DNA from 4 places in the Vibrio sp. QJM3NY_27 genome. Region 1 is predicted to be linked to each of the others. Evidence: predicted binding sites of a transcription regulator. Region 1 holds the regulator's gene; each other region holds the start of a gene.
What was found. The regulator MetJ, encoded in region 1, represses methionine synthesis genes. The targets are predictions, from matches to a motif close to TTAGACNTNTANANGTCTAA.
Positions count from the first base shown of each region.

Region 2: a site for MetJ is predicted at 5,143-5,162, ahead of metE (5-methyltetrahydropteroyltriglutamate--homocysteine S-methyltransferase). Genes of this name have one in related genera too.
Region 3: a site for MetJ is predicted at 6,436-6,455, ahead of metN (methionine ABC transporter ATP-binding protein MetN). Genes of this name have one in related genera too.
Region 4: a site for MetJ is predicted at 2,739-2,758, ahead of AC3CIA_RS06660 (MetQ/NlpA family ABC transporter substrate-binding protein). Genes of this name have one in related genera too.

Region 1 is NZ_CM173511.1:3,243,054-3,251,220, reverse strand. It holds gene priA (primosomal protein N') at 1-737, opposite strand, end outside; gene rpmE (50S ribosomal protein L31) at 1,070-1,288, shown strand; gene AC3CIA_RS14625 (malic enzyme-like NAD(P)-binding protein) at 1,621-2,910, shown strand; gene metJ (met regulon transcriptional regulator MetJ) at 3,127-3,447, opposite strand; gene AC3CIA_RS14615 (O-succinylhomoserine (thiol)-lyase) at 3,656-4,837, shown strand; gene AC3CIA_RS14610 (bifunctional aspartate kinase/homoserine dehydrogenase II) at 4,840-7,251, shown strand; gene metF (methylenetetrahydrofolate reductase) at 7,590-8,167, shown strand, end outside.
Region 2 is NZ_CM173511.1:2,257,526-2,265,692, forward strand. It holds gene AC3CIA_RS10045 (hypothetical protein) at 25-273, shown strand; gene AC3CIA_RS10050 (septation protein A) at 420-1,022, shown strand; gene yciA (acyl-CoA thioester hydrolase YciA) at 1,209-1,607, shown strand; gene AC3CIA_RS10060 (YciI family protein) at 1,802-2,098, shown strand; gene AC3CIA_RS10065 (GspS/AspS pilotin family protein) at 2,100-2,498, shown strand; gene metE (5-methyltetrahydropteroyltriglutamate--homocysteine S-methyltransferase) at 2,607-4,955, opposite strand; gene AC3CIA_RS10075 (LysR substrate-binding domain-containing protein) at 5,234-6,145, shown strand; gene AC3CIA_RS10080 (DUF4250 domain-containing protein) at 6,376-6,576, opposite strand; gene AC3CIA_RS10085 (hypothetical protein) at 6,698-7,378, opposite strand; gene AC3CIA_RS10090 (YgiQ family radical SAM protein) at 7,709-8,167, shown strand, end outside.
Region 3 is NZ_CM173511.1:2,742,867-2,751,033, forward strand. It holds gene AC3CIA_RS12195 (hypothetical protein) at 1-720, shown strand, start outside; gene treC (alpha,alpha-phosphotrehalase) at 819-2,504, opposite strand; gene treB (PTS trehalose transporter subunit IIBC) at 2,644-4,068, opposite strand; gene treR (trehalose operon repressor TreR) at 4,272-5,216, opposite strand; gene AC3CIA_RS12215 (MliC family protein) at 5,306-5,641, opposite strand; gene gmhB (D-glycero-beta-D-manno-heptose 1,7-bisphosphate 7-phosphatase) at 5,760-6,311, opposite strand; gene metN (methionine ABC transporter ATP-binding protein MetN) at 6,552-7,586, shown strand; gene AC3CIA_RS12230 (methionine ABC transporter permease) at 7,576-8,167, shown strand, end outside.
Region 4 is NZ_CM173511.1:1,479,343-1,487,509, forward strand. It holds gene AC3CIA_RS06645 (polyamine ABC transporter substrate-binding protein) at 1-408, opposite strand, end outside; partial or broken gene AC3CIA_RS06650 (Lrp/AsnC family transcriptional regulator) at 835-930, opposite strand; gene AC3CIA_RS06655 (haloacid dehalogenase type II) at 1,007-1,687, opposite strand; gene AC3CIA_RS06660 (MetQ/NlpA family ABC transporter substrate-binding protein) at 1,905-2,708, opposite strand; gene AC3CIA_RS06665 (IS4 family transposase) at 2,947-4,278, opposite strand; gene AC3CIA_RS06670 (dienelactone hydrolase family protein) at 4,463-5,371, opposite strand; gene AC3CIA_RS06675 (type II secretion system protein) at 5,783-6,409, shown strand; gene AC3CIA_RS06680 (Lrp/AsnC family transcriptional regulator) at 6,421-6,876, opposite strand; gene AC3CIA_RS06685 (PLP-dependent transferase) at 7,009-8,167, shown strand, end outside.

The sequences.
Region 1 (8,167 bases):
TTACCTTGCTTGAGAATCGGCTTGATCATATTGAGGTAGACTTCGGTTTTACCTGAGCCGGTAACCCCCTCTAGCAAGAAGCAACTAAAATCGGTTTGGCTATTTACTGTCGCAATCGCGATCGCTTGTTCAGCATTGAGCTTCGGCTTGTCTTGTTCGTTTTCAAGTTCAACTGGCCATGGCTGGCGCTTTGGCTTTTTCTCTACCGACTCAATCCAACCTTTCTCTTCCAACGTTTTAAGCACTGCGCTGCCTACTTCCTCGTCAATGAATTCTTGATGAGGAACAGGGCCGTGCTCAAGCATGTGCATCACTTTGGCTTGCTTAACCGCACGACCAAAGCCTTGCATCAGTTGATCTCTGCCTGATGGGGTCAATTGCCACTCAACCAGCGTTGCGAAGTCGGCAGCTTTGCCTTTTCGTAAAGCGCTTGGTAGAGCATTAGCCAAGGTTTCACCCAGTGGATACTGATAGAACTGGCTGCACCATACCAAGAGTGAGTAGACCGATTCTGGCCAAACAGGTTGGTTGTCTAATAAGGCTTTAATGGGCTTGAGCTTGTCTAGATCGAATTCAGATTCGTTAACCAGAGCTGTAACAATACCTGTTAAGGTTTGTCGTCCAAAAGGCACAGAGACTCGTCCACCAATAATCGGGAATAGGTGGTTAGGAATCTTGTAATCGAACTGCTTGTCTAGTGGAACAGGCAGTGCCACGCGGGCAATCATTGGACGCATAAAGGGACAGCTTTATCTGAGTTGACGAGAGCGAACAGTCTAATGGATAAGGGCGTTAAATTCGAGGAGCAGTTTGGATGAGAGTATCGAGTTAACGCAGGAAGATAACGAGAGCCCGAAATCTCAGGCCGACAAAGGAAATAAAAGAGGCTATTGGTGAAAAATGTATCAAATCAGTTGATCCTGCCTTATAGATTCATTACTATACTGCGCCTTAAAGGTATGGCTTTATCGCAGTTTAGTGATGCAGCGGTGTCTTTATTTTATTTTTTAACTACGTGTGGTGTACGGCTTAGAATCGTATAGCGACACGGCCTACTTGAGGTTATCCCATGAAAACTGGTATCCACCCAGAATACAAAGCAGTTTCTGCAACTTGTTCTTGCGGCAACACATTTGAGTTCAACTCAACGCTTGCAAAAGAATCTATCCACCTAGACGTATGTGACAAATGTCACCCATTCTACACTGGTAAGCAACGTATCGTAGATACTGGCGGCCGTGTTGATCGCTTCAACAAGCGTTTCGGTGCTCTTTCTAGCAAGAAGTAATTCTCGCTATTTAGACATAAAAAGGACACTTCGGTGTCCTTTTTTGTTGCCTGAAATTTAAGAAAATGCTGAATCATATTCAACCATCAACTTCTCGAAAACGACAGGCAAACCGCTTGAGTTTTGTTTCATAACTTACACCCAATACTCCATTCTCGAAATCCGCTCGAAAGTTCAACAAGCGACAGTAATTTCAACTGCTCACTGGTCTTATTAGTAGTGAAATCTCGTTTTTTAATGAGACAGAGGCTTTAACCACCTAGGAACTTTGAAGTACATCTATTAACATGAACAAGATCCCCCAAATAATAATATCCTAGGAACCTACACCTATGTCTGAAGACAGCCGCCAAGATCAATCCTCTCAAGCGTTATCGCCTCAAGAACAATTCCGTCAGCAAGCTCTTGATTACCATGAGTTCCCAATTCCAGGCAAAATAGCCGTAGCACTGACGAAGCCTGCAAATTCTGCAGAAGACCTAGCACTTGCATACAGCCCAGGCGTGGCTGAGCCTGTTCGCGAGATCGCACAGAACGTTGATAACGTTTATAAGTACACAGGTAAAGGCAACATGGTTGCAGTTATCTCTAACGGTACAGCGATTCTTGGCCTAGGTAACCTTGGCCCTATTGCTTCTAAACCTGTTATGGAAGGTAAAGCGCTATTGTTTAAGCGTTTTGCTGGTTTAGATTCTATCGATATTGAAGTAAAACACCGCACAATCGATGAGTTCGTTGATACGGTTGCGAATATCGCAGATACATTCGGTGGTATTAATCTAGAAGACATCAAAGCACCTGACTGTTTTGAGATTGAGCGTCGCCTGATTGAGCGTTGTGATGTCCCTGTTTTTCACGATGACCAACACGGTACAGCGATTGTAACGGCTGCAGGTATGCTGAACGCGATTGAGCTTCAAGGTAAGAAGCTTGAAGAGTGTAAGATCGTTTGTTTAGGTGCTGGCGCAGCGGCGGTTGCTTGTATGGAACTGCTGATCAAGTGTGGCGCTCAGCGTGAGAAGATTTACATGCTTGACCGTAAAGGTGTAATCCACACTCGTCGTGAAGACCTGAATGAATACAAAGCGCTATTCGCAAATAACACGGACAAGCGCACGCTTGAAGATGTTATCGAAGGCGCTGACTTGTTCTTGGGCGTATCAGGTCCTAACCTGCTACCAGCTAAAGCACTCACGCTGATGGCTGATAAGCCTGTTGTGTTTGCATGTTCAAACCCAGATCCAGAGATCAAGCCAGAGCTTGCTCATGAAGTTCGTTCTGACCTTATCATGGGTACAGGCCGTAGCGATTACCCGAACCAAGTAAACAACGTACTTTGTTTCCCATTCATTTTCCGTGGTGCGCTTGATGTGCGTGCGAGCGAAATCAATGATGAGATGAAGCTGGCTGCGGTTAAAGCGATTCGTGAACTAGCGAAAGAAGAAGTTCCGGCTGAAGTACTCGCCGCTGCAGGTGAGACTGCACTGGAGTTTGGTAAAGGCTACATCATTCCTAAGCCAATGGACCCACGTCTACTTCCTCGCGTAGCAAAAGCGGTTGCAGTAGCGGCCGTTGAATCTGGCGTAGCTCGTATTGAGATGCCTGCTAACTATATGGCTTAATGCTTTAATAATTTAATAGCTTAATAGCTTAATAGCTTAATAGCTTAATAGCTGTTGCTCTATTGAGCGAAAAAGAATAATAAAAAACCGACTCATAGGAGTCGGTTTTTTTTATGTCTATCATTCACAGAGCAGCTACCGATAACGTAGTGGGTGATGTGACAAATAAGGTTCAGCTATAGCGAATCAATATTGAAGGCAGTGACTGAGTTGTTTTTATTCTTCGTCAAACGCTTCGAATTCGATACCCATCTCTGTCATCAGCTTTTTCACTTCAGTCGGGATGTCGTCTGGACGGTCTTTACGGAGATCTTCATCCGTTGGCAGTGGTTGGCCTGTGTACGCATGTAGAAAGGCTTCGCACAGTAGCTCACTGTTTGTTGCATGGCGTAGGTTATTAATCTGGCGGCGAGTGCGCTCGTCAGTAAGAACCTTTAACACTTTTAGAGGGATAGAAACTGTAATTTTTTTTACTTGTTCGCTTTTCTTTCCATGCTCAGCATATGGGCTTATGTATTCACCATTCCAGTCGGCCATTGCGTACCTTCATCACTTTAGTTGTTAGAATAAATTAATAGTGGTGATTTTAGCGGGATTTACTGCCATAAGCAAAGACATATAGACGTCCAGAAGTGTTGACGTCTCACGTTTATGAAAGTAAAGTGAATAACATATATCTAACACAGCCGCAGAATGCCGACAAGCCGCTGTGATTCTCAGACGCAAAACTTGTAAGGAAGCACCTATGAGCAGCCGGAAGCCAGCAACAATCGCAGTACGTACTGGTATCGAGTCAGACACGCAACACCATGCCGTTGTCCCACCTATTTATCTTTCGACTAACTATGGGTTTCCCGCTTTTGGTGAAGTGCCAAAGTACGATTACACCCGTTCTGGTAACCCAAATCGTGGTTTATTAGAAACGGCATTGTTTGAGCTTGAGTCTGGCAAAGGTGCAGTGGTGACTAACTGCGGTACTTCGGCGCTTAACTTATGGGTTTCGGCTTTCTTAGGTGGCGATGATCTTATTATCGCTCCGCACGACTGCTACGGCGGTACTTACCGCCTGTTTAATACCCGCTCGTTAAAAGGTGACTTCAAAGTTTTGTTCGTTGATCAATCGGATCAAGCAGCGTTGGATGCGGCGATCGCGCTCAAGCCAAAGTTGATCTTAATAGAAACGCCATCGAACCCGTTGGTTCGTGTGGTTGATATTGCAGAGACTTGCCGTAAAGCGAAAGAGGTTGGTGCTCTGGTTGCTGTCGATAACACGTTTTTGACGCCGGTGTTCCAAAAGCCTTTAGAGCTGGGTGCTGATTTTGTTATCCACTCAACCACCAAATACATCAACGGACACTCAGATGTTATTGGTGGCGTTGTCGTGACGAAAACTGAAGAGCACGCTGAAGAGCTTGCATGGTGGGGCAACTGTATTGGTGCGACCGGCACACCATTTGATAGTTACATGACTCTACGTGGTATTCGTACGCTAGGTGCACGTATGCGTGTTCACGAAGAGAGTTCACGTGAAATTCTGACAGCGCTGCAACAACAAGATCTGGTGGGCACTATTTACCACCCAAGCCTTCCTGAACACCCAGGTCACGAGATCGCGAAGAAACAGCAGTTGGGCTTTGGTTCCATGCTGAGCTTTGAGTTTGCGGGCTCTTTTGAAGCGCTTAAATATTTTGTCGATAAGTTAGAGCTATTTTCTTTGGCTGAATCACTGGGTGGTGTTGAAAGCCTGATTTGTCACCCTGCGTCGATGACTCACCGTGCGATGGGCGAAGAAGCATTGGCAGAAGCGGGTGTTTCTCAACAATTACTGCGCCTTTCTGTTGGCCTTGAAGATGCGGAAGACCTAATCGACGATCTCAAGCAAGCGTTTGAAAAAACACAACGCTTTATCGCTGAAGGGGAGGCTTAATAATGGCAACCTTTCGCCAGCTACATAAATTTGGTGGCAGCAGTTTAGCGAACCCTGAATGTTACCAACGCGTGGTCAACATTCTTAGAGAATATTCATCAGCGACGGATTTGGTGGTGGTATCGGCCGCAGGTAAAACAACCAACCGCTTAATTGAGTTTGTCGAAGCGCTCGACAAAGATGGTCGTATTGCTCATGAATGCCTGCAAACCCTTCGTCAGTTTCAACTTGAACTGATTGAGGCTCTGCTTGAAGGTGAAGCCGCCTCGCAACTAACGGCAACCATCCAACAAGAATTTACCGCTTTGGGTGAGCTAACGGCTCCCTTGAGTGAAGCACAAAAAGCACAAGTACTGGGTCATGGTGAGGTTTGGTCTTCACGTTTGTTGGCGACGTTGTTGTGCCAGCATGACTTACAAGCAGTTGCTCAAGATGCACGTGCCTTTTTACGTGCAGAAGCGGGTGCTCAACCTGAAGTTGACCGCGCACGCTCTTATCCTCTGATTAAAGAAGCCTTGGCGCAGCATGCACATTGTCGCGTGGTAATTACTGGCTTTATGGCTCAGAACTGCGAAGGCGAAACGGTGCTGCTTGGGCGTAACGGTTCGGATTACTCTGCAACTGTTATTGGTGCTCTAGCTGAAGTTGAACGCGTGACAATCTGGAGTGATGTGGCGGGCGTATACAGCGCAGATCCTCGTTTGGTTTCGGATGCGTGTTTATTACCTCTGCTTCGCCTTGATGAAGCCAGTGAATTAGCTCGTCTTGCGGCTCCAGTGCTACACAGTCGAACGCTACAGCCTGTCGCTCAAAGTGCCATGGATCTCAGCTTGCGCTGCAGCTACCAGCCGGAGGCGGGCTCTACACAGATAGAGCGAGTACTGGCATCGGGGCGCGGTGCAAAAATTATTACCTCTTTGGATGAAGTTCTTATCGTGCAACTGACCTTTGGTCACGGCCATGATTTCGACCGTCTGGAGAGTGAAGTCCTTGAAGGGCTTAAGCGTGCTCAATTAGAGCCGCTTGCTTATGAATTAGAACCCGATCAACACTGCTTGCGCCTTGCTTACACGGAAGAGATCGCTGGTGGTGCATTAGAATATCTACAAGACCACGCGATTGAAGCTGAGATTAAACTGAAAGAAGGTTTTTCTCTGATTGCTGCAGTGGGGGCGGGTGTGACTAAGAACCCGAACCATTGCTACGGTTTCTACCAACAGCTCAAGAGCTCGCCAGTAGAGTTCATCTCAGAAGCGAACTCAGGCTTAAGCTTGGTGGCCGTGATTCGTAAGAGTGAAACATCAAGCCTAGTGAAAGGCATTCATTCTCAACTGTTCCAAGCTCAGAAGCGTGTTGCGATTGCCTTGTGTGGTAAGGGCAATATTGGCTCAAGTTGGTTAAGCCTGTTTTCAGAGCAAAAAGCGGAACTTGAAAAGCGTCGTGGGATGAACTTTGAATTGGTTGCGGTGGTTGATAGCCAAACCTATTGGTTCGACGATCAAGGCATTGATGCGACTTCAGTTGGTAAACGTTTTGATGATGAAGCGATTGCCAACAATGGTAACGACTGGCTAGAGCGTTTAGGTTCTATTCAGGGTTACGATGAAGCGGTAATACTCGATGTAACTGCAAGCCCTGTGCTTGCTGCAAAATACCTACAAATTGCACAACAAGGTATCCACCTGATCTCGGCTAACAAGGTGGCAGGATCTGCATCGAGCGAGTATTACCATCAGGTACAAGATGCTTTCGCTAAGATCAGCCGCCACTGGCTGTACAACGCGACAGTGGGTGCTGGTTTACCTATCAACCACACTGTGCGAGACCTGCGTGAGAGCGGTGACGATATCATTGCGTTATCAGGCATCTTCTCTGGCACTCTATCTTGGTTGTTCCAACAGTTTGATGGCACGGTGCCGTTCAGCGAGTTAGTCGACTTAGCGTGGCAACAAGGCCTGACTGAACCGGACCCGCGTGCTGACCTTGATGGTTCAGACGTCATGCGTAAGCTGGTGATTCTGGCGCGTGAATCCGGTTTGGATATCGAACCTGAAAACGTAAAAGTGGAATCGCTCGTACCTGCAGAGCTGCAAGATCTATCAGTGGATGACTTCTTCGATAAAGCTTCTGTTCTAAGCGAAGAGTTAGCTGAGCGTTTAGAGAAAGCGCACTCTCAACAGAAAGTTCTGCGTTACGTAGCGCGTTTGGAGAAGAATGGTAAAGCAACCGTAGGCGTTGAAGCACTGTCTAAAGAGCACGCTCTGGCGAACTTGTTGCCTTGCGATAATATCTTTGCGATTGAGAGTAAATGGTACAAAGATAATCCATTAGTTATCCGTGGCCCGGGTGCAGGTCGTGAAGTAACAGCGGGCGCAATTCAATCTGATCTAAACAGAATGTCGAGTCTGTTTTGATACTTAGAGCGGTTGGCTTAATAGTCAGAGCGATTGGTTGAATAGTCAGATCAATTGGTTTAATACTCAAATTAATTGGTTTAGTACGTAAATAGCATACTATTCACTAAGATAAATAAGGCTGAAAGCACGATGTGTTTGTCAGCCTTTTTTCTACATTATTTCTGCTTTGCGACCCATCTAACGACTTGAGTTTTACTCACGATCTACTTGAGAAAAATTCATAATGGATCTGTTGACATTAAATCGTATTCAATACATTCTACAGACATATAGACGTCTAAACGTCGTTTAAGGATTTGAGTTTTAGTGGTTGCTTTTGCCACAGGGAGAGTAAGATGGGATACACACACGCTAGTCATATCGACGCTTTAAATCAGAATATCGCTGAGCTTTCTGACAACATCAATGTGTCATTTGAGTTTTTTCCACCAAGCAGTGAGAAGATGGAAGAGACCTTGTGGAACTCTGTTCACCGTCTTAAAACACTTCAACCAAAATTTGTATCGGTAACTTACGGTGCAAACTCGGGTGAACGTGACCGTACCCACTCAATCATTAAAGAAATTAAGAACCAAACTGGCCTAGTGGCAGCACCACACCTAACATGTATTGATGCGAGCCGCGAAGAGCTGATTCAAATTGCCGACGACTACTGGGCAAATGGCATTGAAAGTATTGTTGCGTTGCGTGGTGACATTCCAGCAGGCGGCGGTGCGCCAGAGATGTACGCATCTGATCTAGTCGAGCTACTTAAATCTCGCCACGATTTTGATATCTCAGTAGCGGCATTCCCTGAGGTTCACCCTGAAGCAAAAAGCGCTCAATCTGATCTTATTAACCTAAAGCGTAAAGTGGATGCGGGCGCGAACCGTGCTATTACGCAATTCTTCTTCGATGTAGAAAGCTACCTACG
Region 2 (8,167 bases), 990 kb from region 1:
GCAGCTTGTCACGGAGGATAGGCTATGACCTTACAAAGACATACGTATTACGGCTTGATTCACCATGGAATTAAAACCTTATTAATGGACAGAATTGGCCACTTCACAGAGCGTGAATATCACGAATATCTCGACCTAACGACAGGCAAATCGACGTGTTTTGCCATGAGTGAGCAAGAGCTCGAAAACACCTTAGACAGCTTAAAGAGTGAAGGTTACCTTGAAGACATCAAGAAGCTAATACCTCGCTACCAAACCACATCAATGCGATAACGTTATCCAACTCGATGATGAAAAGATCCGACTCGATAAAGCAATTAGATGGAATTAATTAGCACCCAATTGTCTCGGGCTATTTAGCATCGAGACAGTTTTCGTTAGACTGTCTGCAACTCAACTAACTGGACAGTCAGTGCCACATGAAGCAAATCCTTGATTTCATTCCTCTCATTATTTTCTTTGCGCTGTATAAGATGTATGACATCTACACGGCTACAGGTGCATTGATTGTTGCTTCCGCAGTACAAATCGTTTTGACATACGTCATCTACAAGAAAGTAGAGAAAATGCAGATCATCACATTTCTGATGGTTGCCGTATTTGGTGGCATGACCATTTTCTTGCACGATGACAACTTCATTAAATGGAAAGTAACCATCGTTTATGCATTGTTCGCTATCGGCCTGACCGTCAGTCACCTAATGGGTAAGTCAGCGATTAAAGGCATGCTGGGTAAAGAGATCACACTTCCTGAAGCGGTATGGAGCAAGATCAACTGGGCTTGGACTTTATTCTTTACTCTATGTGCCGTTCTCAACGTTTACGTTGCTTTCAGCCTACCCTTGGATGTTTGGGTAAACTTCAAAGTGTTTGGCTTACTGATCGCTACTTTTGCATTTACCTTGCTAACGGGTGTTTACATCTACAAGCATCTACCAAAAGATCAGCATTTGCCAAAAGACCAGCATCTACAAAAAGACCAGCAGAACGAGTTAACGGATAAAAATACCGACGAGAAGTAACCCTAAGGGATGAGTCCTCATCCCCTTTTTGATACAATTATTATCAATATGCTATTTAACAGTGGCCAATGATACTCGTGATCATTGGCCACTGATTGTTTGTGTTCTGTGAATACGTTAAAAATACGAGCCCCGCAAACACATCTATTTAAATTTAAAACAATCAATACCATTAAGAGTACAACAATGACTATTCAATCAACTTTGAACCCGATTGGTTCTTTACTTCTTCGCACTTTGGCGATGCCTTCTGATACCAATGCAGCAGGCCAGATTTTCGGTGGTTGGATAATGTCTCAGCTCGACCTTGCTGGCGGGATACTGGCGAAAGAGATCTCTAACGGCAAGATAGTCACGGTTTCAGTATCGAGTATCGAGTTCAAACAACCAGTTTCAGTGGGTGATGTGGTATGTGTTTATGGTGACTGCACCAAGATTGGTCGTAGCTCGATGAATATCGACTTAGAAGTATGGGTTAAGCCGGTACTTGATCACGGCATCGGCGATCGTTACAAGGTATGTGGCGCGACATTCAACTACGTTGCTGTAGATGAAAGCGGTAAACCTCGCCCAATCAACAAATAGTCCTTCGACGACCCTATCGCACTTTAAGGTCTTTAGTCGTTTCGATTAAAAATGCTAAAGACCTTCTCACTCTGCCGCACCATTTCACAATTTCTTATCATTAGCTCTTCCAATACCAATTAGTTCGCGTAAATTAGCAAGATAGCGAATTTAAACGCCCTCAATTTAGTGAAGTAAAATAAGGATATCTCAATATGTGGTACGTGATTTTTTCTCAAGACGTCGAAAATTCATTAGAAAAACGCCTAAGTGTTCGCCCACAACATCTAGAACGCCTACAAACACTTCACGATGAAGGCCGCCTTTTGACAGCAGGTCCAATGCCAGCGATTGATTCAGATAACCCTGGTGAAGCGGGCTTCACAGGCTCTACTGTGATTGCTGAATTTAATTCTTTAGACGATGCACAGGCATGGGCAGACGCAGACCCGTACATTGCTGCTGGTGTGTACCAAAATGTGATTGTTAAACCATTCAAGAAAGTATTTTAACGTGAAAAAATGGATTATCGGTTCACTGGCTGCTGTTCTGCTTGCAGGCTGTAGCTCATCAAGTGAACAAGACAAACAAAGACAGCTAGAAATGATGGCGCAACATCGCGCTGGCGTTTTATCCGCAGGCTTGCCGATTGAGTATGGCCCGCTGTCGGTCATGCGCGTACTGGCAAAAAACACGGTTATCGAAATCATGATGATCTACAACCAAGATGCAAAAGGTGCTAAACCTTTAAACCAAGTTGTAGACATGAGTGTGAATAGCTACTGCACCAACTCTGAAGTAAGAGCAAATCTCGACATGGGCTTGGCTTACAACATCAAGATTCGCAACACTCGCGGACAACTGATCGTTGAGAAGCTGATCAGTAAAGAGACGTGTCAAAGTAGCAGCTAGTTTCTAGCTCGAAATTCGAACAAGTATAAAACCAGAAGGCCTCGCAAATGCGAGGCCTTTGTTGTGGTTCATCGTGGATTAACGGATCAATCAAAATCTTAGACTGAATTATACCTCAGCTGATTCCCACTCTTTACGCAGTGTCTTCGTCGCCGAAACTAAGTTAGTGAGTGCCGCTTCTGTCTCTGCCCAGTTACGAGTCTTTAATCCGCAATCAGGGTTTGCCCACAAACGTTCTGCTGGAATTTTCTCTGCCGCTTTCTTAAGTAAATCAACAATCCACTCTTCTGACGGAATGTTTGGCGAGTGAATATCGTAAACACCCGGTCCAATCGCATTCGGGTAGTTGAACTCTTCAAACGCTTTCAGTAGCTCCATGTTCGAGCGAGAAGTCTCAATGGTAATCACATCGGCATCTAGCGCGGCTACTGAATCAATGATCTCGTTGAACTCGCTGTAACACATATGGGTATGGATCTGAGTTTCTGGTTTAGCACTCGCCGCTGAGATCTTAAAGGCATCGACCGCCCACTCTAGGTATTCTGCGTGGTCGCGCTTTTTCAGTGGTAAACCTTCACGAATAGCAGGTTCATCGATTTGAATAATGTTGATACCTGCATCTTGCAAATCAGACACCTCATCACGCAGAGCAAACGCCAGTTGGTTAGTGATCTCTTTGCGTGAGATGTCTTCACGTGGGAATGTCCAACATAGAATAGTGACGGGTCCTGTCAGCATGCCTTTCATCTGCTTTGAAGTCAGAGATTGAGCATAGGTCGACCATTCTACCGTCATCGGTTTCTCACGTTCTATATCCGCGACCACAATCGCTGGCTTCACGCAGCGAGAGCCATAGCTTTGTACCCAACCAAACTTGGTGGTTTGAAAGCCTGCTAGATTTTCCGCAAAGTACTCCACCATGTCATTACGTTCAGCTTCGCCATGAACAAGCACATCCAAATCCAGTGCTTCTTGACGCTTAACAGCATCTGCGATGTGACCTTTCAGTGCAGTGTTGTATTCCGACTCATTCAGTTTTCCAGTGCGGTAAGCACTGCGTTGAAGACGAATTTCCCCTGTTTGTGGGAACGAACCAATGGTTGTGGTTGGTAATAGCGGTAAACCCAACACCTCAGACTGATGCGCTGCGCGTTCTGCGTATGGAGCACTGCGCTCTGCTAGTGCTTTAGTAATGGTATTGAGTCGAGCTTGAACTTGCGGCTTATTCACATGAGTCGCGCTCTTACGTGCAACGATAGGTTGGCTGTAAGTCTCACACGCCAAAATGGCATTTTGATCGCCGTCTAACGCCGCACCCAATAAGCTCACCTCGGTCACTTTCTGTTTTGCAAAGGCAAACCAACTCTTCACTTCTTCGCTAAGCGTCTCTTCTAACTCCAAATCTACTGGGCTATACAGCAGCGAACATGAACTTGCCACCCACAGCTTGTCTCCCAGCTTCTCTTTCACAGGTTGCAGTAACTCAAGCTGAGAAGCTAAGTCTGCTCGCCAAACATTGCGTCCATTGATTGCACCCGCAGAAAGTACCCAATCTTCCGGTAACTTATTCACCACTTCATCAAGTTGCTGCGGTGCGGCAGCCAAGTCGATGTGTAAGCCGTTGACGGGCAATTCCACGATCTTGCCTAACGTATCAGTCACAGAATCAAAGTAAGTGGTCAGCAATAGTTTCACATCGCCTTGAATCACTTGATAAGCCAGTTTGAATGAATCAGCCCACTGCTTTTCAAGTTCCAGAGAAAGGATAGGTTCATCGATTTGCACCCACTCAACGCCCAACTTGGCGAGTTTTGCCAAAATCGCTTGGTAAGCAGTAAGCAAACGTGGAAGCAAGGTTAAGCGGTCAAAGCCCTCTTCCACTTCTTTGCCTAGATATAAGTAAGACAGCGGGCCGAGAAGGACTGGCTTCACCTTATGCCCGGCTTTAATCGCTTCACTCACTTCGTCAAACAATTGTGGCCAACTCACCTCAAACGAATCGTCTTTGCTGAACTCAGGAACAATGTAGTGGTAATTGGTGTTGAACCACTTAGTCATGTCAGAAGCCGCCGAACTGTCTTTAGTGCCATCATTAGACGTATGCGTACCACCGCAACAGGTAGACTGAACTTGAGACTGACCACGGCCAACACGAAACAAGGTATCCAGATCTGGGAAGGCTTTTTCATCTTCAGAACCACCAGCATGACGCTTTGGAACGTGGCCTAGAAGTAGAGTCGTTGTCAGAACATGGTCGTACCATGCGAAGTCACCCGCAGTTGCAAAGCTTAGATTCGCGTCAGCTTGTACATTCCAGTTACGATTTCTTAATTCGCTGCCGAGTTGCTTGAGCTCAGATTGATCGATTTCACCGCGCCAGTATTTCTCGAGCGTGAATTTAAGTTCGCGTTTTTCACCAATGCGTGGGTAGCCAAGAATATGCGTTGTTGTCGTCATGAGTCTGTTCCTTATTCGATAATTTTAATTTCCGGTCAGACTGCCTTTGATGTTTTAATTTTCCACAAAGGCGTCTGGATGGCTAAACTATCTCCTTAATCCGATCTATGGACAACGTCCAAATATTCATCTTGTTTATTAATAATATTCATCTTTAATCATTCAAAGATGAACAATTTAAATCCGTCTGGACATCTAGACGTTTACAAAAGATCAAAAACACCGTAGGGTGATTATTAAGAAATATTGAATTGGCTTAGGGAATATGAGGAATACTCATGATAGAGCTTAAACACCTTCGAACATTGACCACCTTGAGAGACAGCGGATCGTTAACAGCCACTGCGACCTCTCTTCACCTGACTCAGTCGGCGCTTTCTCATCAATTAAAAGATCTTGAAGCGCGTATTGGCGGTCAGCTTTTCCTACGAAAAACTAGGCCAGTAAAATTCACCTCTGAGGGTGAGATCTTGCTTAAGCTTGCCGATGAAATACAGCCAAGAATAGCTAAAGCAGAGAACGAACTCGCAAGCCTGAAAGAGGATGTGAATGGTCGCTTGCACATGGCGATTGAGTGTCACTCATGCTTCCAATGGCTAATGCCCGCTTTGAAAGAGTACCAAGTTGCTTGGCCAAGCGTGACGCTCGATTTCTCGTCAGGCTTTGGTTTTGAGCCGCTGCCCGCATTAATGGCAGGTGAGTTAGATTTGGTGATCACCTCTGATATTCAACCGCGTTCGGAAGTCCATTACGAACCGCTTTTTGATTTCGAGATGCGTTTGATTACAGCAATCAATTCACCTTTGGCCGAAAAATCGAGCATTGATCCGCAAGATCTTAGCGATATCACTATGCTCACCTACCCGGTTCAAAAACAGCGTTTAGATGTCGTGAAGCACTTTTTGCAGCCAGCGGGTGTTGAACCTAAAAAATGGAAACAGGCAGACAACACACTAATGCTGGTTCAAATGGTGTCGGCAGGGCTCGGAGTTGCAGCTTTGCCTAACTGGGCAATTAGTGAATTTTCAAGACAAGGACTCATTGCCAGCAAACCATTAGGCAAAGGGCTTTCAAGAAGGTTGTTCGCAGCGGTAAGAAACTCAGAAAAAGACAAACGTTACCTGCAAGCTTTCTTTAGCACGGCAAGACAGCAAAGTAAGAGTCACCTAGATGGCATTGAGGTCGTTTAAGAGACTCGTTGTTGGGTTAGTTTATGCCTGCGTTGAACCTGATAGGCATGCGCCAGAAACAAAAAAGTCACAGATTATCTGTGACTTTTTTCTTTTAGCTTTAGTACCGACAATGGCGGTACTTGTTCATTCACGATACTAGCTCACTCTCGATAACTAGTTCATTCTCGATAACTGGCTCACAATCGATAACTAACTCGCTATCAATAGAACATGCGCCAGTTTGCTGCTTATCTTGGATAAGACTTAAACTGGTTAGTTAATGGATCGTATTGATAGCCAAGCATATCAAGCTTACCTACAACACTTTCTATATCCATTTCATACATACTGATCAGCTCTTCAAAGCTATCGCATTCTAAGCGAAGTTTTTCATTCACGATTCCCAGCAAAATAATGCTATCGAAACCTTTGACGTTGCTTAAATCCATCCCGTACTCCTAACGAACACACCGACCAGATTTAAGTTTAGAACGCTTACCAACACCACGCTAAAAAACAGATCACACTTTTTCGATTCAACACTGAAAGGCTTGTGAGATCAGTAACCTTCTACATCGCCCAAACTGGCGTTAAACCAACAGCCGCCGCCAATAACATCAACAATGAAAGAGTCAGCTGAAGCTTTTCAGGGGTTTTGACAAACAGCAAATGCCAACACCAAACCACGATAGAAGAGATAAGCAAAGCAAAGCTAAACAACAAAGTTGAAATAACAGGTTCTAGTTGCGCTTCAGACAGTGAATAAACGTTAATCACGGTCGCCAACACCACCAACATGCCACTTAATACGCCCACAACAGGCAGAACACGGTGAAATGCTTGTAAGCGCGTTCTTGCAATCGTCAGCAGTAAATGACCAAACGCAGACCCCAACAGTGCCACCAGCAGTAAAGTAGTAATAATACCGACGGTAGTTGCTTGCTCAGTCGCTTGAATAGCAACGTATGAAAGCGCCAAACCACACGCAAGGTACATCACCCAGATAGGGCCTGAGTCACGTGTCTTCTTAGTTTGAACTTGAGAATAGAAATAGAAGATAGCGAATACGATCAGAAACGCTTCAATTCTTAATGAAGCAACAGCAAGCCAAAGCACGCCAATCGCAGGTAACATCTTGTGAATACGGCCACGTTGACCAGGGCAAATGTCACCCTTCACTAAGATTAAAGTTAAGATCAGTTGGGCTCCTAATAGCATGGGAGCAAATTGTACTAATAATGATTCGACCATTGTGGATCTACTTATTCAGACTTATTTTCGCGAATAATATCAAAAACTGCTGCGAACACTAATCAAAATCACAAATTAGCGACGTTATTCAAGGCTTCAACTATGCTGTTGTATGGTTCTTTTGTCAGCATTATCTGCAAAATGGCGAAAGACATCAGAACTAACAGGGGCATGTTCTACTGGCTAGTCTAGGCTCATGCCGCTATAATTCCCGCCTCAAAAATCAGAGGTTGAAATATGTACAGCGATATCACTCCTATTCACGAACACAAAAAATACTGGGCCGAGTGCTACGGAACAGCACCCTTTTTGCCTACCAGTAGAAAGGAGATGGATGCTCTTGGATGGGATAGCTGTGACATTATTATTGTAACTGGTGACGCTTATGTCGATCACCCGAGCTTTGGTATGGCTATCATTGGCCGTTTGCTTGAAGCTCAAGGCTTCCGCGTGGGCATCATTGCCCAACCAAAGTGGGACAGTAAAGATGCCTTTATGGAACTGGGTAGACCTAACCTATTCTTCGGCATCACAGCGGGTAACATGGATTCCATGATCAACCGCTACACCTCTGATCGCAAACTTCGTCACGACGATGCCTACACACCAAACAATGAAGGTGGTAAGCGTCCTGACCGTGCAACTCTGATTTATTCTCAACGTTGTCGTGAAGCCTACAAAGGCACGCCAATCGTTCTTGGTGGTATTGAAGCCAGCTTACGTCGAGTTGCGCACTACGACTACTGGTCTGATAAAGTTCGTCGCTCTGTATTGTTTGATGCAAAAGCA
Region 3 (8,167 bases), 500 kb from region 1:
ATCAGTTCTGAACTGATGTTGGCCAATATTCAGTTGGAATTGGATAAGCTAGCTATCTCTAACACTACTGAAGGTGTTGCTGAACTAGAGAAGCTAAAGGCAACGGTAGAGAGCATGGTAAACAGCGGTATCAACGACTTCTATGCTGCAGATGTGACGGTGCAAAGTGAGACAGACAGTGAGCTGTTTTACAAAGGCAGTGATGGCTTTGTTAACTCAGTTGATGCCAATATAGAATTGAGCAACGGTGAGACTGTCGACTTTTTAGTGACCAACCCAGTATTCAAATCCTCAGGCAGTACAGTAAAAGAAAAAAGCCCAAATATTAGCCACAGCAGTAGTTCAGTCGGGCTTTCGTTTGAGGTTACTACTGGCCAACTAGAAGCCTTGCTTGATGATTTTTATGAAGGTGATATTGATGATTTAGGACCGTCAGACACACAATGTGAATTCCATTGGCAGCAACAAGTTTCTGAAAATGGTCAGCGCTCAACGGTAACGGTTAGAGGTAAGAAAATTGAAACGGCGTACCTGAAAGTTGAAAACACTTACAACGTTGTTTGTGATGGGTATGATTCAGCTGAATTTCAAAGCAATACCGAGACATGGTTTAACCCAAACTTTGGCGTTGTGAAAATGATGGACTGGGATGAAAAGAATGGCACGCAACTGAGCGAAACAGTGTGGGTTCTCGATTCATTTACGGTCAATAAAGGCTAAGCAATCGAATAAGACTTCAATGTTAAATTAGAAGAAAGCTTTGAGCCTAACATCTAGAGTTCAGGCTCAAAGCTTATACTCGCATAGGGGTACGAGTATTATTGCTCTATCAAGAGAATTCTTGTTTCATATGGTCGTAAGGTCATCGTATATTCAGAAACTGGCGACTGATCATCAGGGTAATTCCCCAATAGCAATTGCGCTTTAGCCAGCTCAAGTTCATTAGGTAACTCAACCTGACACGCTTCACCATAGTAGTTATTAATACAAACCAAAGTCTGGCTTTTACTCTCACGAGAGTACGCAAATACCGACGGGTGCTCAGGCAATAAATCTTGATAGCTGCCATAAGTAATCACGGGCACTTCTTTACGTAACTCAATCAGGCTCTTGTAGAAATAGAAAACAGAGTCTTTATCTTCGAGCGCTTGCTCAGCGTTGATCTCAGTGTAGTTATTCGCAACATCTAGCCATGGCTGTGATAGCGAAAAGCCAGCGTACGTTTCACTGTTCCATTGCATTGGTGTACGAGAGTTATCACGAGATTTCTGCGCCAAGATCGCCATCATATCTTGATGAGCTACACCATCACGGTTAACCATGATGTCGTACATATTGGTGCTCTCTACATCACGATATTGGCTGATGTCGGTATAACCTGGATTAGTCATCCCAATCTCTTCACCTTGATAGATATAAGGCGTGCCTTGCATCATGTGTACAGACGCGGCCAGCATCTTGGCCGATTCAATACGATATTGTTGATCGTTACCCAAGCGGCTCACGACTCTTGGTTGGTCATGGTTACACCAAAATAACGCCCCCCACCCTTTGCCGTTCAAACCGGTTTGCCAGTGATTGAAGATCGACTTGAGCTGTAAGAAATCAAACGGTGCATTGGTCCACTTCTCACCATTGGTGTAATCAACCTTAAGGTGGTGGAAGTTAAACACCATCGACAGTTCGCTATTATCAATATTTGAGTATTTCTGACAATGTTCCAACGTGGTTGAAGACATCTCGCCGACTGTCACGCTGCCGTACTTCTGGAATACCGCTTCACTGATCTCTTTCAGATATTCGTGCACACGTGGACCATCGGTATAGAAACGACGACCATCACCGATATCATCGTTAGGGAAATCTTGTTGCTTCGAAATTAGGTTGATCACATCCAAGCGGAAACCGTCAACGCCCTTCTCAGCCCAGAAGCTGATAACGTCTTTCACTTCTTCGCGTACAACCGGGTTCTCCCAGTTAAGGTCGGCCTGTTCTTTGGCGAATAAGTGTAGGAAGTATTGCCCTGTCGCCTCATCGAGTTCCCACGCATTACCACCGAACTTAGACTGCCAGTTAGTTGGTGCTTGGCCATCTACGGGATCTTTCCAGATATAGTAATCGCGATACGGGCTGTTTTTATCGCCCAAAGCAGATTGAAACCATGCATGCTCTGTCGAGGTATGGTTTACCACGATATCCATCACGATGCGAATGCCACGTTGATGCGCTTCAGACAGCAGTAGGTCGAAGTCTTCCATGGTGCCGAATTGGGGGTTAATCGCATAATAGTCTGAGATATCGTAACCATTATCGATCATGGGTGACGCGTAAACTGGGGTTAGCCAAATCGCATCCACGCTCAAATGTTTGAGGTAATCCAGTTTCGAAATGATCCCTTTGATATCGCCAGTACCTTTGCTGCTACTGTCACAAAAGCTCTTTGGGTAGATTTGATAGATGGTTGCGGTTTTCCACCAGCTTTCATCATGTTCAGTCATCGCCATCTCTAACACTCACTTACCTGAAAATATAAAATAAAAATCACCATGCTTACATGGTCGAATAGCCGTTATAACTAAAAGAAAAAGCTATAAATAAGAGAAAAAGCGATGACTCACTTGAAGTCATCGCTTGCTAAATGCATTACGCGTTGGCGGTTTCTAGTTCGCCTTTCATCTGTGCTCGTTTATAGAAGAACAATGTCAGCGTTATCGGCAGTACAACCGCCACCAACATCGCGACTAAGTAAATCGACCAATATTGAGGTTGAATCGATAAGATACCCGGCAAACCACCAACACCGATACCATTCGCCATCACACCTGCACTACCACAGATTGCAGCCGCTGCGGCACTGCCGATCATTGCGCTCAGCATTGGGAATTTGTATTTAAGGTTGATGCCGTACATCGCAGGTTCCGTTACACCTAGGTAAGCAGAGATTGCTGCTGGTACCGAGATGTCTCGTTCGCCTTCGCGCTTACTCAAAATAATGATGCCGACAACCGCTGAAGCTTGTGCAATGTTTGATAGCGCAATCAAAGGCCAGATTGGTGTGCCACCTAAGTCTTGCATCAGTTGTAGATCCACAGCGTTGGTTGTGTGGTGAATACCTGTAATAACCAAAGGTGCGTATAGGAAGCCAAAGACCACTGAACCAAGAATCGCGAAGTCACCAGTCATTGCCACTTTAGCCGCGAATGCCACACCATCGCCTAACATACGACCGAATGGGCCAATAAAGGCGTGCGCTAGAATCACAGACAAGATGATCGAGACAAATGGCACGACAACCAGGTACAGATAAGAAGGAACAATGCGCTTAAGGTTGGTCTCGATGAAGGCCAGAGCCACACCCGCTAACATCGCAGGGATCACCTGAGCCTGATAACCGACTTTCTCTATCACGAACAGACCAAAGTCCCACACCTCAGGTACCGATTTACCTATCATGTAAGCGTTCATCAACTGTGGAGAAACCAAGGTCACACCGAGTGTGATACCCAGAATTGGCGTTCCGCCGAGTTTCTTAACCGTTGCCCAACACACACCAACCGGTAAGAAGAAGAAAATAGCTTCGCCAATCAACCATAAGAAAGAGTGAACGGTTGCCCAGAACTGGCTGATTTCAACTAAGGTTTTGCCGTCGAACATGCGAATGTCGCCAATCACATTACGGAAACCAAGAATCAAACCACCCGTAATAATGGCAGGCAGCAGTGGTACGAAAATTTCGGCTAAATGGGAGATACCACGCTCAAGGAAGTTCATATTTTGACGAGCAGCCAACTTCGCCTCATCTTTTGATGATGCATCTTTACCGGTTTGCTCAATCAGAAGTGCGTACACCTCATCAACCTCGGTGCCAATCACGACTTGGAATTGACCTGCGTTCGTAAAGCAGCCTTTTACCAGTTTAAGCTTCTCTAATTCTGCTTTGTTCGCTTGTTCCGTATCGTTCAATACAAAACGCAGTCGAGTTAGACAATGGCTGACACTCGCAATATTCTCTTTGCCACCGACTAACTCGATAAGGCGCGCAACGTCTTGCTTCGCTATCTTACTCATACTACCCCACCCTGGTTTCATTCAATTACTCTTCTAAACCATGCAGCTATAACCACTCGATTTAGATTAATGGGAACATTCCCAATCACGGGTATTATAATGCCTTCATGAATAATAAATTAAAATGGGAACAGTCCCATTAATTGAAAGAGATCACACTCTAATTTTAATCTAAGCGGTTCAATTTCGCTTGATTGAGTGGATTATAGAATAGGAGATTGAGTGTGATGAGAGATCTCTGCATTGCCTAAAAGCTGAGAGATCAATAGATTAGCGGCCAATTTCCCCGCAGATTGATATCCAGGATCAATGCTAAATACTCGAGGGAACAAGAAGGAGAGAAGATCATTGCCACCAACGCCAGTCACCACCACATCTTCACGTTGTAACTCTTGCAGACGTTTGATTACGCCAAGAGCCAGTGTATCACTTGCACAGACAATCGCTTGAGTCGCAGGAGCAAGCACCTCATCCACCAACTGATAAGCGCTTTCATGATGAAGTTGACCAGTACGATAGTTCGCAATTGAACCTGTATTTTCACACCACTCGAGATAAGCCTTAAGACGCAGTTCACCGGTTGATTTATCACTAGGATCAACGCCAATGAAGCCAACCTCAGAGATCCCCTGATCTGCTAAATGCGTTAACGCACTATTGATCACCTGTTGGTTATCATAGTTAATCGACGTCACGTTCTCGGTATCCAGAGCAATCACCACCGCTTTGTGTTCCCAAGCTTCAATCGCAGGAATATCACAGTCAGTAAAACCGAATACAATGATGCCGTCTACATTGCGACGCTTGAGAACCTGCAGATGCTCATTGGCTTTTTCTCTATCAAGCTGACTTTCCATGATCACCACATCGTAATCCGCTCGATACAATTCGGCCAGCATCGTACTTACCGCTTTGTTTTCAGAAGGAGAGTCCAGACGAGAAATGATTACGCCGATGACTTTTTGACTGCCACCACGCATAGACTGTGCAGACTTTGAAGGCGAGTACCCAGATTCTTGAATTACTCTTTCCACCCTTTCACGGGTTTCAGGTTTCACTTTTGGATCATTGGTCAGAACGCGAGATACAGTTGACTTACCAACACCGGACAGCTTAGCAATATCGAGAATAGTGAGTTTTTTGCTCATAAAAAGTCTAACGTTAAAGGGAAGAGAGGAAAAAGCGAGGGCATAACCCCTCACTTAACTGTTTGTAAATCCTAGAAGTTAACTATGACTTACTTTCGGCAATTTTTATAGACGACACGACCAAGTTCTAGACGTGCGTTGTCACCTTTAGTGCGTAAAGTGACGCTATTGATCAGTTCAGAGGTTCCATCATCTAAGATGTACTTCGTTCCTGAACCTGCCGCTATTTGAGTTAGGCGATATTCATTCTCTGGCAAACGTAATACCGCTTTTTCATTACCAAGGTAAGCGACCTTAAATGAAGCGTCAGACTCACATTGATAAGTCACGAATTGGTCATCCGAGACTGCACCATCAGGCGCCGCGGATTGAGAACACCCGACTAACGCTACCGTACATAGAGATGCTGCCAACAATGCTTTCATACTGCGTTCCTCATCTTTATATAGTTAACGGCGCTGATATCTTATTTATGGGTTAGCACCCCAGTTGACTGGTTAGAACCCACGTAATAAGTAAGCCTGTTAACGATAGGAAAATGTATCAGCCTTTCAGGAAAGCTGGAACATCTTTAATGCTATCTAGCACTACACTGGCAAGTGCCTCACCCTTTTCAGTCACGGGTTTACCGGTTCTCACCAATACTCTGGTACCAACACCAGCGGCTTCTGCGGCCATCATGTCTTCAGCTTTATCGCCAATCATGACCGAGTTAGCCATATCAATTTTGAGAAAGTCACGCGCAGAAATGAACATACCAGGTTTAGGCTTACGACATTCACAATCTTGCTTGTAGTCGCCAATGCCGTGTTCAGGGTGATGAGGACAGTAATAGATACCATCTAACTCAACGCCATTATCGACAAAGTTCCAATCCATCCACTGCGTCAAAGAAAGAAAACGATCTTCGCTAAACTTGCCACGAGCAATACCAGATTGGTTGGTCACAAGTACCAATAAATAGCCCATATCTTTAAACGCTTTTGCCGCTTCAAACACACCATCGATGTATTCAAAGTCATGCTCATCATGTACGTAGCCATGATCAACGTTAATCACACCATCACGATCTAAAAAAACAGCAGGTTTAGACAAAATTCAGTTCTCTATCAACTCTCTATTAATCATTAATTATTACACGCTTTATTTGCTTCATCACTATCTATTTAGTTTTGCGTTCGTTAACGATTTGTTTCTACCTTAGCAACACAATCGACGTTTAGCCGTCTAGACGTAAAAATATCTATTGACTTAGATCATAGAACACCATAGCATCGTCTGTAAATCGAGCGAGCTATCGACATATTATTCTGTTCCACCTGCACGGGTTTCTCTATGATTAAAGTGAATCAAGTCAACAAGGTTTTTTATCAAGGCACTAAAGAAATCAATGCCTTAATCGATATCAACCTTCACATACCTCAAGGTCAAATCTTTGGAGTTATCGGCTCTTCAGGTGCAGGCAAAAGTACCCTGATCCGTTGTGTAAATATGTTGGAAGCCCCGACCTCAGGTGAAGTGATTGTTGACGGTATTGACCTGACAAAACTCAGCAAATCAGAACTCAGCGAAGCTCGTCGTAACATCGGTATGATCTTCCAACACTTCAATCTGCTGTCTTCTCGTACTGTATTTAACAACGTAGCACTGCCTTTAGAGCTTGCTGGTAGAGATAAAGCTGCGATTGAAGCGAAAGTGAGTGAACTACTTGAGCTTGTTGGTCTATCGGATAAGCGTGATACCTACCCTGCGAACTTAAGTGGTGGTCAAAAGCAGCGTGTCGCAATTGCTCGTGCGCTAGCGTCAGACCCAAAAGTATTGCTATGTGATGAAGCGACCAGTGCGCTAGATCCAGCAACGACTCAATCTATTCTTGAGCTACTACGTGAAATCAACCGTAAGTTGAGTATCACTATCCTACTGATTACTCATGAAATGGATGTGGTTAAAAGCATCTGTCACGAAGTAGCGATCATTGGCGGTGGTGAATTGGTAGAGAAAGGGACTGTCGGTGACATCTTTGCACACCCTAAGACAGAACTGGCACATCAATTTATTCGCTCAACCTTGGATCTTACGATTCCTGAAGATTATCAAGCGCGCTTGCAAGAAACTCGCGTAAACAGCAGCTACCCGCTGGTACGCCTTGAGTTTACTGGCGCAACGGTCGATGCTCCGCTGATGACGCAAATCGCACGTAAGTTCAACATCGATGTCAGCATCTTAAGCTCAGACCTGGATTACGCTGGCGGCGTTAAATTCGGCATGATGGTTGCTGAACTGTTCGGTAATGAAGCCGATGATAATGCTGCTATTCAATTCCTACGCGACAACAATGTAAAAGTAGAGGTACTTGGCTATGTCCTTTAGTTTCAACGAGATTGCTGACTGGATCAGCCTTAACGGTAACCTTCTATTAGGCGCAACAGGCGAAACCCTTTACATGGTTGCTGTAGCGGGCATTGTTGGCTTCGCTGTCGGTATCCCATTAGGCGTGATTCTACATACGACTAAAAAAGGTGGTCTGTTAGAGAACACCAAGCTAAACAAAATTCTCGGTGCGGTTGTGAACGTGGGCCGTTCAGTGCCTTTCTTAGTATTGATGGTTGCGATTATCCCATTGACTAAGATGCTGATTGGTACCTTCATTGGTACAACAGCAGCGATTGTTCCATTGACGATTGGCGCTATCCCATTCGTGGCTCGACTTATCGAAAGTGCACTACTAGAAGTACCAACAGGTCTAGTGGAAGCAGCTCAATCAATGGGCGCAACACCAACACAAATCATCAATAAGGTTCTGCTTCCTGAAGCGCTACCGACTATCATCAACTCAGTAACGATTACATTAGTAACGCTTGTGAGCTACTCAGCAATGGCAGGAACTGTTGGTGGTGGTGGCCTAGGTGATGTCGCGATTCGTTACGGATTCCACCGTTATGATGTGACCA
Region 4 (8,167 bases), 1.8 Mb from region 1:
TTCGGTAGCTCTTGAAGACCGAAATGCGACCCCCATGGTACCATTAGCGTACGGAATGCCATGCACCCCGCAAGCTCTGCGAGACACCTCTGTAAAGTTTGAATTACCTTCCTTCAAAGTATTAGACAAATCCCCTAAGGTGCCTGCTTTGCCCTGTTCGCCAATGGTTTGCCCATCAATGATAAACAAATCATAGGCTAGGGCTTTACCTGAATACACCACAGCATCACGCAACATTTCATTTTCAAAATAAACTTGAGAAACAGTATGACCGTACTGTTCTTCAAACTCTTCTATCAGAATGTCAGAGATATAGTCTTCCCAAGTGAAAATTTTTAGCTCTTCGGCAAAACACCTAGCGGATAAAAAAATAGTACACGTTAGAGTAAAACAAGTTAAAAAACGCATCAGATACCTATTACTAATTGTTTTCGATGGTGTTTAACCATGACGTTGGTTTTGGCCTTATTTATCAAACATAGGCGTAATTGTGCCTCATCATTCAATATATTAGTGAGATGTATATTAGATATCGTGCAAATAGTTGATTTGTGGAACTAGAGTAGACATAGAGAATTGAAAGTGTAAAACATCGTTAAACGTTATTTTTCATATTGGATCAAATCGGAGCATGTTCTTTACTACAACATCACCAACTTGCAACTCGACGTCGTCAGTTTGCTTTGAGAAAAAGTACTGAAATTCCAGTAGCTCGATCTTCCACGAAGTAATTACGTTAATGCGGAATGGGGCGAAATATTTGTTGGTGCAGTTCAGGAATTTTGAAGAGCAGCCTCTAGCGCCCCATAAACCCCGAGCAAAAGCGAACTTCATCTATCTCACTGGCAATTTGGTCTTTGTTTTTACCTTACCGAAGGCGAAGCTGGATTCGATAGAAGCTATATTGGGTAGGCGAGTTAATTGCTCTGTAGATAGAATTAAGGCCTCGCGTGTGCGCAGCCTTTTTGTTTGTATCGAGCGGAAGTAGCAAAAGCCTCTTGAGGTTTTACTTGTCTAAATTGTGCTTAATAATCTGTTCTACCACACCATCCATCGTCTTTGAGCTAATCTCCGGCTTCAAATACAAGGAATGATACTCAACGCCTGTACGGTCTATATAGGCTGCTTGTAAGCCAGCGGATAGTGCACCATGAGTGTCCCAATCGTGAGTAGCGACAAGACGAAGGTTATCGACAGGCTCTTGTAAAGTTTCTGCTGCAAATTTATACACGTCTGAATTTGGTTTGAAACTGCCTGTTTCTTCAACAGAAATGACGGTGTCGAAATAATCTTCTAAGCCCGAGTTCTTGATTTGAGAAGTGATAAGGTCGAGGGATGAGTTGGAAAACGCGACTGTTTTAAAACCACTTTTACGCAACTTATGTAAAGACTCTTTGATATCAGTGTGCGGTGGTAGATTGGCAAAGGAAGTTAATAAGGCACCTTTGCTTTCGGTCGTTAAATCACACTTGTACCGCTGTGCAATAGCGTCGAGCGCTGCATTCGCTAATTCAGAAAAAGTAGATTTTACGTTTGTTGCGATGCAAACCGTTGAGGAGTGTAAAAGCTTTGAAAACCAGAGCGATAGTGCATCCTCACTGCCAAACACCGCTTTGAATTTAGGCTGTAATGACCCCAAATTTAAAACCGTTTCGTTTATATCAAACAGTATCATTTCTTTTTTCACGCGAAGAACCCAGAATTAATTGAATTTCATACTTACATAATCTGCTCTCATCACACCGTTTTCAACCTTGCTTTAAGTAACTTAAGCTTTGCTTCAAATTTGAAAAGAGGCAGGAATGAGTCAGCGATGAACACGTCAACTCAATCTGGCGTTGCTTAATGTCTGGCGTTGCTTAATGAGTAACAGGCAACGCCAAATCTAAGGTGACTTTCTTGGTCTAATTTGCGGCTTCTATGGTGCCTTTGAAAGTGCTGTTTAAAAAGTCATTGATCTCTTGTGAGTGGTAAATTGAAATGATCTTTTTATACGTTTTGTTATTTTTGTCTTCTTCTCGCGCCGCCACAACCATCACGGCTAAAGGTGCGTCTTTTTTCTCTAAGTAAATGCCTTGTTTCTTAGGGTCCAGTCCAGCAGACATCACATAGTTCATGGTGATTGCAGCTGCATCTACATCGTCAAGAGAGCGGGGTAGTTGAGCGGCATCCACTTCAACAAATCGAATGTTCTTTGGGTTATCAACAATATCGCTTAATGAAGCGTTGAAACCAGCGTTGTCTTTTAAAGAAATCAGCCCAGCATCTTCAAGTAGCAATAGTCCGCGCCCACCATTCGTTGGGTCGTTTGGAATCGCGATTCGTGCGTTATCTGGGATAGAGTCAAGCGAAGTGTACTTGTTCGAGTAAACGCCCATACGCATCAAAATTGAACGTCCGATAGAAACTAACTGGCTATCGTGATTGGCATTAAAGTTGTCGAGAAATGGCTGATGTTGGTAACTGTTCAGTTGGATACTTCCATCGTCCAGTGCTGCGTTAGGTGTGATGTAGTCTGAGAATTCGACGAGCTCAATATTGATCCCTTGCTTTGCTGCTTCTTTGGCAACTGCTTGTACAACTTGTGCATGTGGGCCAACTGTCGCCCCAATCTTGATGACAGCCTCGTCTTTTTTTCCACATCCTGTTACGCCGAATACGAAAGCTAATGCCAACAGGGATGCTGTGATTTTTTTGTAGCTGTTCATGATAACTCCATTTAATTAACCAAAAGACATGTAGGCGTCTAGATGTCTATATTATCTATTTATACGATCGGGTCAATAGGTTTGTTAGAAGCAAAGCTAGATTGATATTAAGAGGTTAGATTGATATTAAGCAGCTAGGTGTACTTAATACCAGAATGTCGACACCCCAAACCTATCTGTAGGGCAAGCCCATATAGCGTTGAGAAAACAAAGGCCTCGCACGTATGAGTAATGCCAGTCAGTTAAGCTGACTGGCATTTTTTCTATTCGTTGCATATTTCTTAGGTTTCAGTTTCACCCAACGAGGATAACTTCTATCTTCTCTTCGAGGTGGTAGGATAAACATCGATATTTGCTGTAGTAGTACTTCATAGTGTTTGGGTAGTTTCCCAGGACTCGTTAAAGGTAAAGCTGCAAAGTATTGAGTCACAGCCATGGCACTACTCGTAAAGCTTAATTGATTCGGCCAGACGCTATCTAACTTGCTCGCTGCCTTTGTCATAACCTGCCTTATAAGGTTATAGGCTAACAAAATCCCCCAGAGCTCCTGTTTGACCATATCTGGGCGCTTACTTCGCAATGTATACTCACTATCAAGCAAGGTTTGCTTCATTTCCCTATAACCTAATTCGATTTCCCAACGGTAGCGATAGAGCTCTACAATGTCTTCACCAGGAAAGTGCAACCCATCACGCATTGATGTAAGCACCTGATATTTCTTTCCTTTGATAATTTTCGACACTAACCGTGCTTCTATTATCTCAGGGAGGTCACTGAATTTCTTTCTTGCTTGAGGTGTCGTTTTTATAGCAACGATAGCGTCACTCTGGCTATATTTATGAACGACTTCATACTGAAAGTCCTTTCTCACAGGGAGCATCCAATGTCTTTCTTGGCCTACTTTATTCCAGCGATTAAGTAGCCCTAGAGAGTAATATCCTTTGTCAAAAATAGTCAGAGAATGATCGGGGGTTTGTTCAATGAGTTCTTCTGCAAGGCGCATTTCGTTGGTTCGATAGTCAGAGAATGCACTATCGATTATCTGATGACTCGTAAGCTCCATCAGACAAACCATACGTACCTTAGGGTAAATATTTTCAGCTGATTGATTGCGCTGTGCTTTAAACTCTTGATGATTTTCAGGTGTATCTGTCGTTCTCCAAACGACACCATCGACGGATAGAAGGTTTAGTCCACACCAAGTTTCGAAGTTAGACGATTGATAGCTATGCGCTGCCATCTTCTTAAAGACTTGCTTAACACCTTCTTCGCCCAATCTCTGTCTCGCCTGAACAACAGCGCTTGGGGCAACAAAACGTTGTTTGTCTGGCAGGACAATATCGAGTTGATTAGCTATATCCCAAACAGATTGTTGTCGAAAAAGACTCATTCCTACAACGGACCAAAGTACAGCCTCTAAAGGTAAACGCCTTCTTCTCACCGTTGCGACCCCCGCTTGTTCGAAGCCTTGCTGAATAAGGTCTGGGCTAAGAATGTCAGAATATCTATCAAAGTGATGAAAGGTGTTACATGATCGAAAAGTATTCGCAAGTTGGCTTTCTAAAGACATAAAAAATCCGATATTAGTTTCCTAATATCGGATTTTGAAGCCTTTTGAGGATCGGTCAAATGATCTCACAAATTTCTTAACTGATCGGCATTACTCGCACGTATGAGGCCTTTTGGGTTTCGTTGAATAAGGTATAGGGCAGTAACTTGGAATTTAAAGAAAACGGGTTCGGTAAAGCTGCCTATTAAGAAAGCTTTTTATTAAAGAACTCAAGTGTACGTGCCCACGCTAACTCTGCTTCTTCTTCAGCATATCGACCTGTTGAATCGTTATGGAAGCCATGATTCACACCGTCATAGATGTAAGCGGTGTAGTCTGCCTCAATCTCTTTGAGTTCAGCTTCATACTCTGGCCAAGTTGCATTCACACGTTTGTCGATTCCCGCAAATTGGATGAGCAATGGCCCTTTAACATTCTTTCTTAAATCTGGTGCGGCAGGAGTACCATAAAACGGAACGCCCGCATCCAGTTGTTCTGGCATTACCGCCGCCAACATATTTACGATATAGCCACCGAAGCAAAATCCGACTGCGCCTAGCTTACCGTTACTTTTTTCATGAGATTTCAAAAAGTTTGCAGCGGCGATAAAGTCTTCTTCGATTTTCTCTCTGGATAATGATTTTTGCATTGCTCGACCTTCATCATCATTACCTGGATACCCACCAAGCGAATAGAGTGCATCAGGTGCAAACGCAATAAACCCCGCGGCTGCGAGTCGTCTTGCCACATCCTTTATATATGGGTTTAAGCCTCTATTTTCATGAACAACTAAGACAACTGGCGCATTATCCGCTAACTCTTTTGGTACCACTAAATAACCACGGCCTTCTCCGTATCCTTTAGGTGAAGGAAATGTCTCGTAGGTTGCTGTGATGGAAGGATCATTGAAAGAGACTTGCTCTGCCTGCGCATAATTAGGGATCAGTGCAGAAGTTAGCGTTGTCATGGTTAAGCCAAGTACAGCCAACCCAGATAGACGAGCCATAAATTCTCTGCGATCAATCAGACCGTGCGCATATTCGTCGTACCAATCAAATGCTTCTTGAGGGATAGATCGAGTTGGATCTGATTGAGACTCGGTACTTTGATTCATAACTTTTCCTTGTTGTGAGTTGTTTTACCAATCAACTATAGTGGAAATTTCAATATATTTGAACGATCGCTCAATATCTTTTAGGCTATTTGTTATATCAAAGTACAAAAATTAGATGACAGTCAGATAAAACGATCACTTCGGAATCGATTCCCATCTCTTAGGTTTGTTTTACTGAATCAATCAACACAAGGTTGATGTAAGTGATTAAGTCAGTGAAATAGGGTGGTGATTATTATTTGTTTTTGGGGAGGGTCTAGTTCTAAATTGACCTTTAAGAGCTAGGCATATTTACGGTCAATAGGGCAGAATGTTTCAATACAAACCGCTTGATTTTACTCTGGTATAATCATTTCCGATAGGGATCGCCTTAGCGCTATCAGAACCTTCTTGATGAGAGATAAAAAATAGATGTTAAGACTTTTGCGTCAGATAAAAAAATGGAAACTTGCATCGTTTAGTTTACTCATGTTCATTGCCGCATTTTTTATCTACAACCAGATCGGTAATCGTATTTCCCGTGTCGATGAGGCAACATTTTTGATCGGGCAACTGAATACTGTCTTGGATGCAGCGGAGCAATATTCTCATGACAATGGCTCTTTACCTCCAATTACTTCCGATACCGACACGAACTTCGGCTACTTAAACATCAATCACTTAATTGAAAATCTGGGCTTATCAACATGGCAAGGGCCGTACCTACCTTATGGCGATACATGGATAGGTGGTGATCAGTACATCGATCACCCAGATTACATAGCAACGCAATTACTGCTTAAGGAAAAGGATAGCCGCTGGGCACGAGGAAGCTCCGAGACAGGTTGTGAATCGTCGTCAGCAACCTGTTCTCTTGCGGCTTGTATATGGTTGGTACCAACAAAAGTGGCACAAGAAATTAATCAGATTATCGACGGCAACACGGATATAGAAAGTTCGAATACGACCGGAAAAGTACGTTACGACAAAGCTTTTGGCGGTGCACTTATCTGTATGACTGGAGATGACTATCCAATGCCTTCTGCACAGTCAAACTAAGTCGTTTCTAATTATCTCACTGGCAGCTTGGTCTTTGTTTTTACTTGACCGAAGGCGAAGCTGGATTCAATAGAAGCGATATTGGGTAGGCGGGTTAGTTGCTTGCGGATAAACTGCTCGTAGCTTTTGAGCGATTCACTGACCACATGCAATAGGTAGTCGTGATTACCTGTCATCAAAAAGCACTCCAACACTTCATCAATCGCTTCAATGTGCAGTTCAAAGTCTCGCATGTTCTCTTCTGTCGGCTTTTCAAGCTTCACTAACACAAACACATTCACAGGCAAGCCGCATGCTTCTTGGTCGACACTGGCGTGATAGCCGCGAATAATCCCTTGTTTCTCTAATGCTCGAACTCGGCGTAAGCAAGGAGAGGGCGATAGCGACACGCGATCGGCCAACTCTTGATTGGTGAGCCGAGCGTTGCTTTGCAGTTCAGCCAGTATTTTCTTGTCGATCTCGTCCATTAGTATAATCCATCAATATCGAATTTAGTTTGGCAATATTATTGCTCAAAGTGTATGTCTTACTTCGCAAATAGCAATTTTTAACATCTGCCCAAAACTAAAATTAAAGGAGGTATAACAAAGGACTGAACTATGAATACGTCAACTCAACTTAGCCCGCTGCGTAAAACGACCAAACACGAACAAGCAGAAGCCCTTGCCATTGAGCAGGCAAAACATTTTGGTATCGACCCAAACAGTGATTACGGCATCACACTAATTGAACTGGCGGCGACATTGTATAAAGCCAATATCAAGACGCATGACCTTTGGGCGTTAACCGTTGATGGGCTTTCAGAGCTTGACAAGAGTGACCGAATCGCTTGGTTTAACGCTAAACGCTTTTTGTCATTTCAGATCGCAAAGATCCTCGACAATTTGCAAAACCCAATGCGTGCCACTTACCAATCCATTGCCACCAATAATGGTAATTTTGCGTCTAAAGGTGCGTATCCTATCTTCGATAATGTCGCTGCTATATTCTCTGCAAGCCCTGTCATTACACGCACTGCGACCTATTTATTTGCGTGTACAGAATGGATTGAAGATGCGTTCAACGGTAAAGAGCCGCTGCACGATATTTACTCTCGACTGCTTAACCCAACATCGATTTCACTGGCTAACCACATGGTTGATATTGAGGCAGGCTCCAGAGCCAACGAATACCTCGCATGGAACTTTAACTCGGGGATGGCGGCTATTGATGGGTTGTTAAGCCACTTGCTCGGGCATGAAGACATTGTCTTGGCTTCACGCAATATCTACGGCGGTTCTTATCAGCTATTGGAAGATTGGTTTGGAAAGCCTTCTAATCTGAATGTCGCGGTAGAGTGGGTCGATGGCTATTCAGGTGATGAGTTTGCGGCTCGTCTTGATGAGGTTGCCGATAAATACGCGGATCGCCTCGCCGCAGGTAAGAAAATCTACGTTTACCTAGAGTCACCGTGTAACCCGCATGGATACGTGTTAGATGTTGCTAGCATCAGTAAAGCTGGTCACGTTCGTGGTTGGGATGTGATTGTCGACTCTACAGTGGGTACACCATTACTGCATCCAGTACTAAAACGCGATGATGTTATGGAAAGGCCAGATTATGTCATTCACTCTTACACCAAAGAACTGGCGGGTTCCGGCACCACAACGGCTGGGGTAGTCATCGGTCGTAACGAGACCATGTTTGTGCCAAAAGGAGAAGAGGTCACCTGTAACAAACCTAACGGCGATGTGGCCACCATTCCATGGAACGAAACGC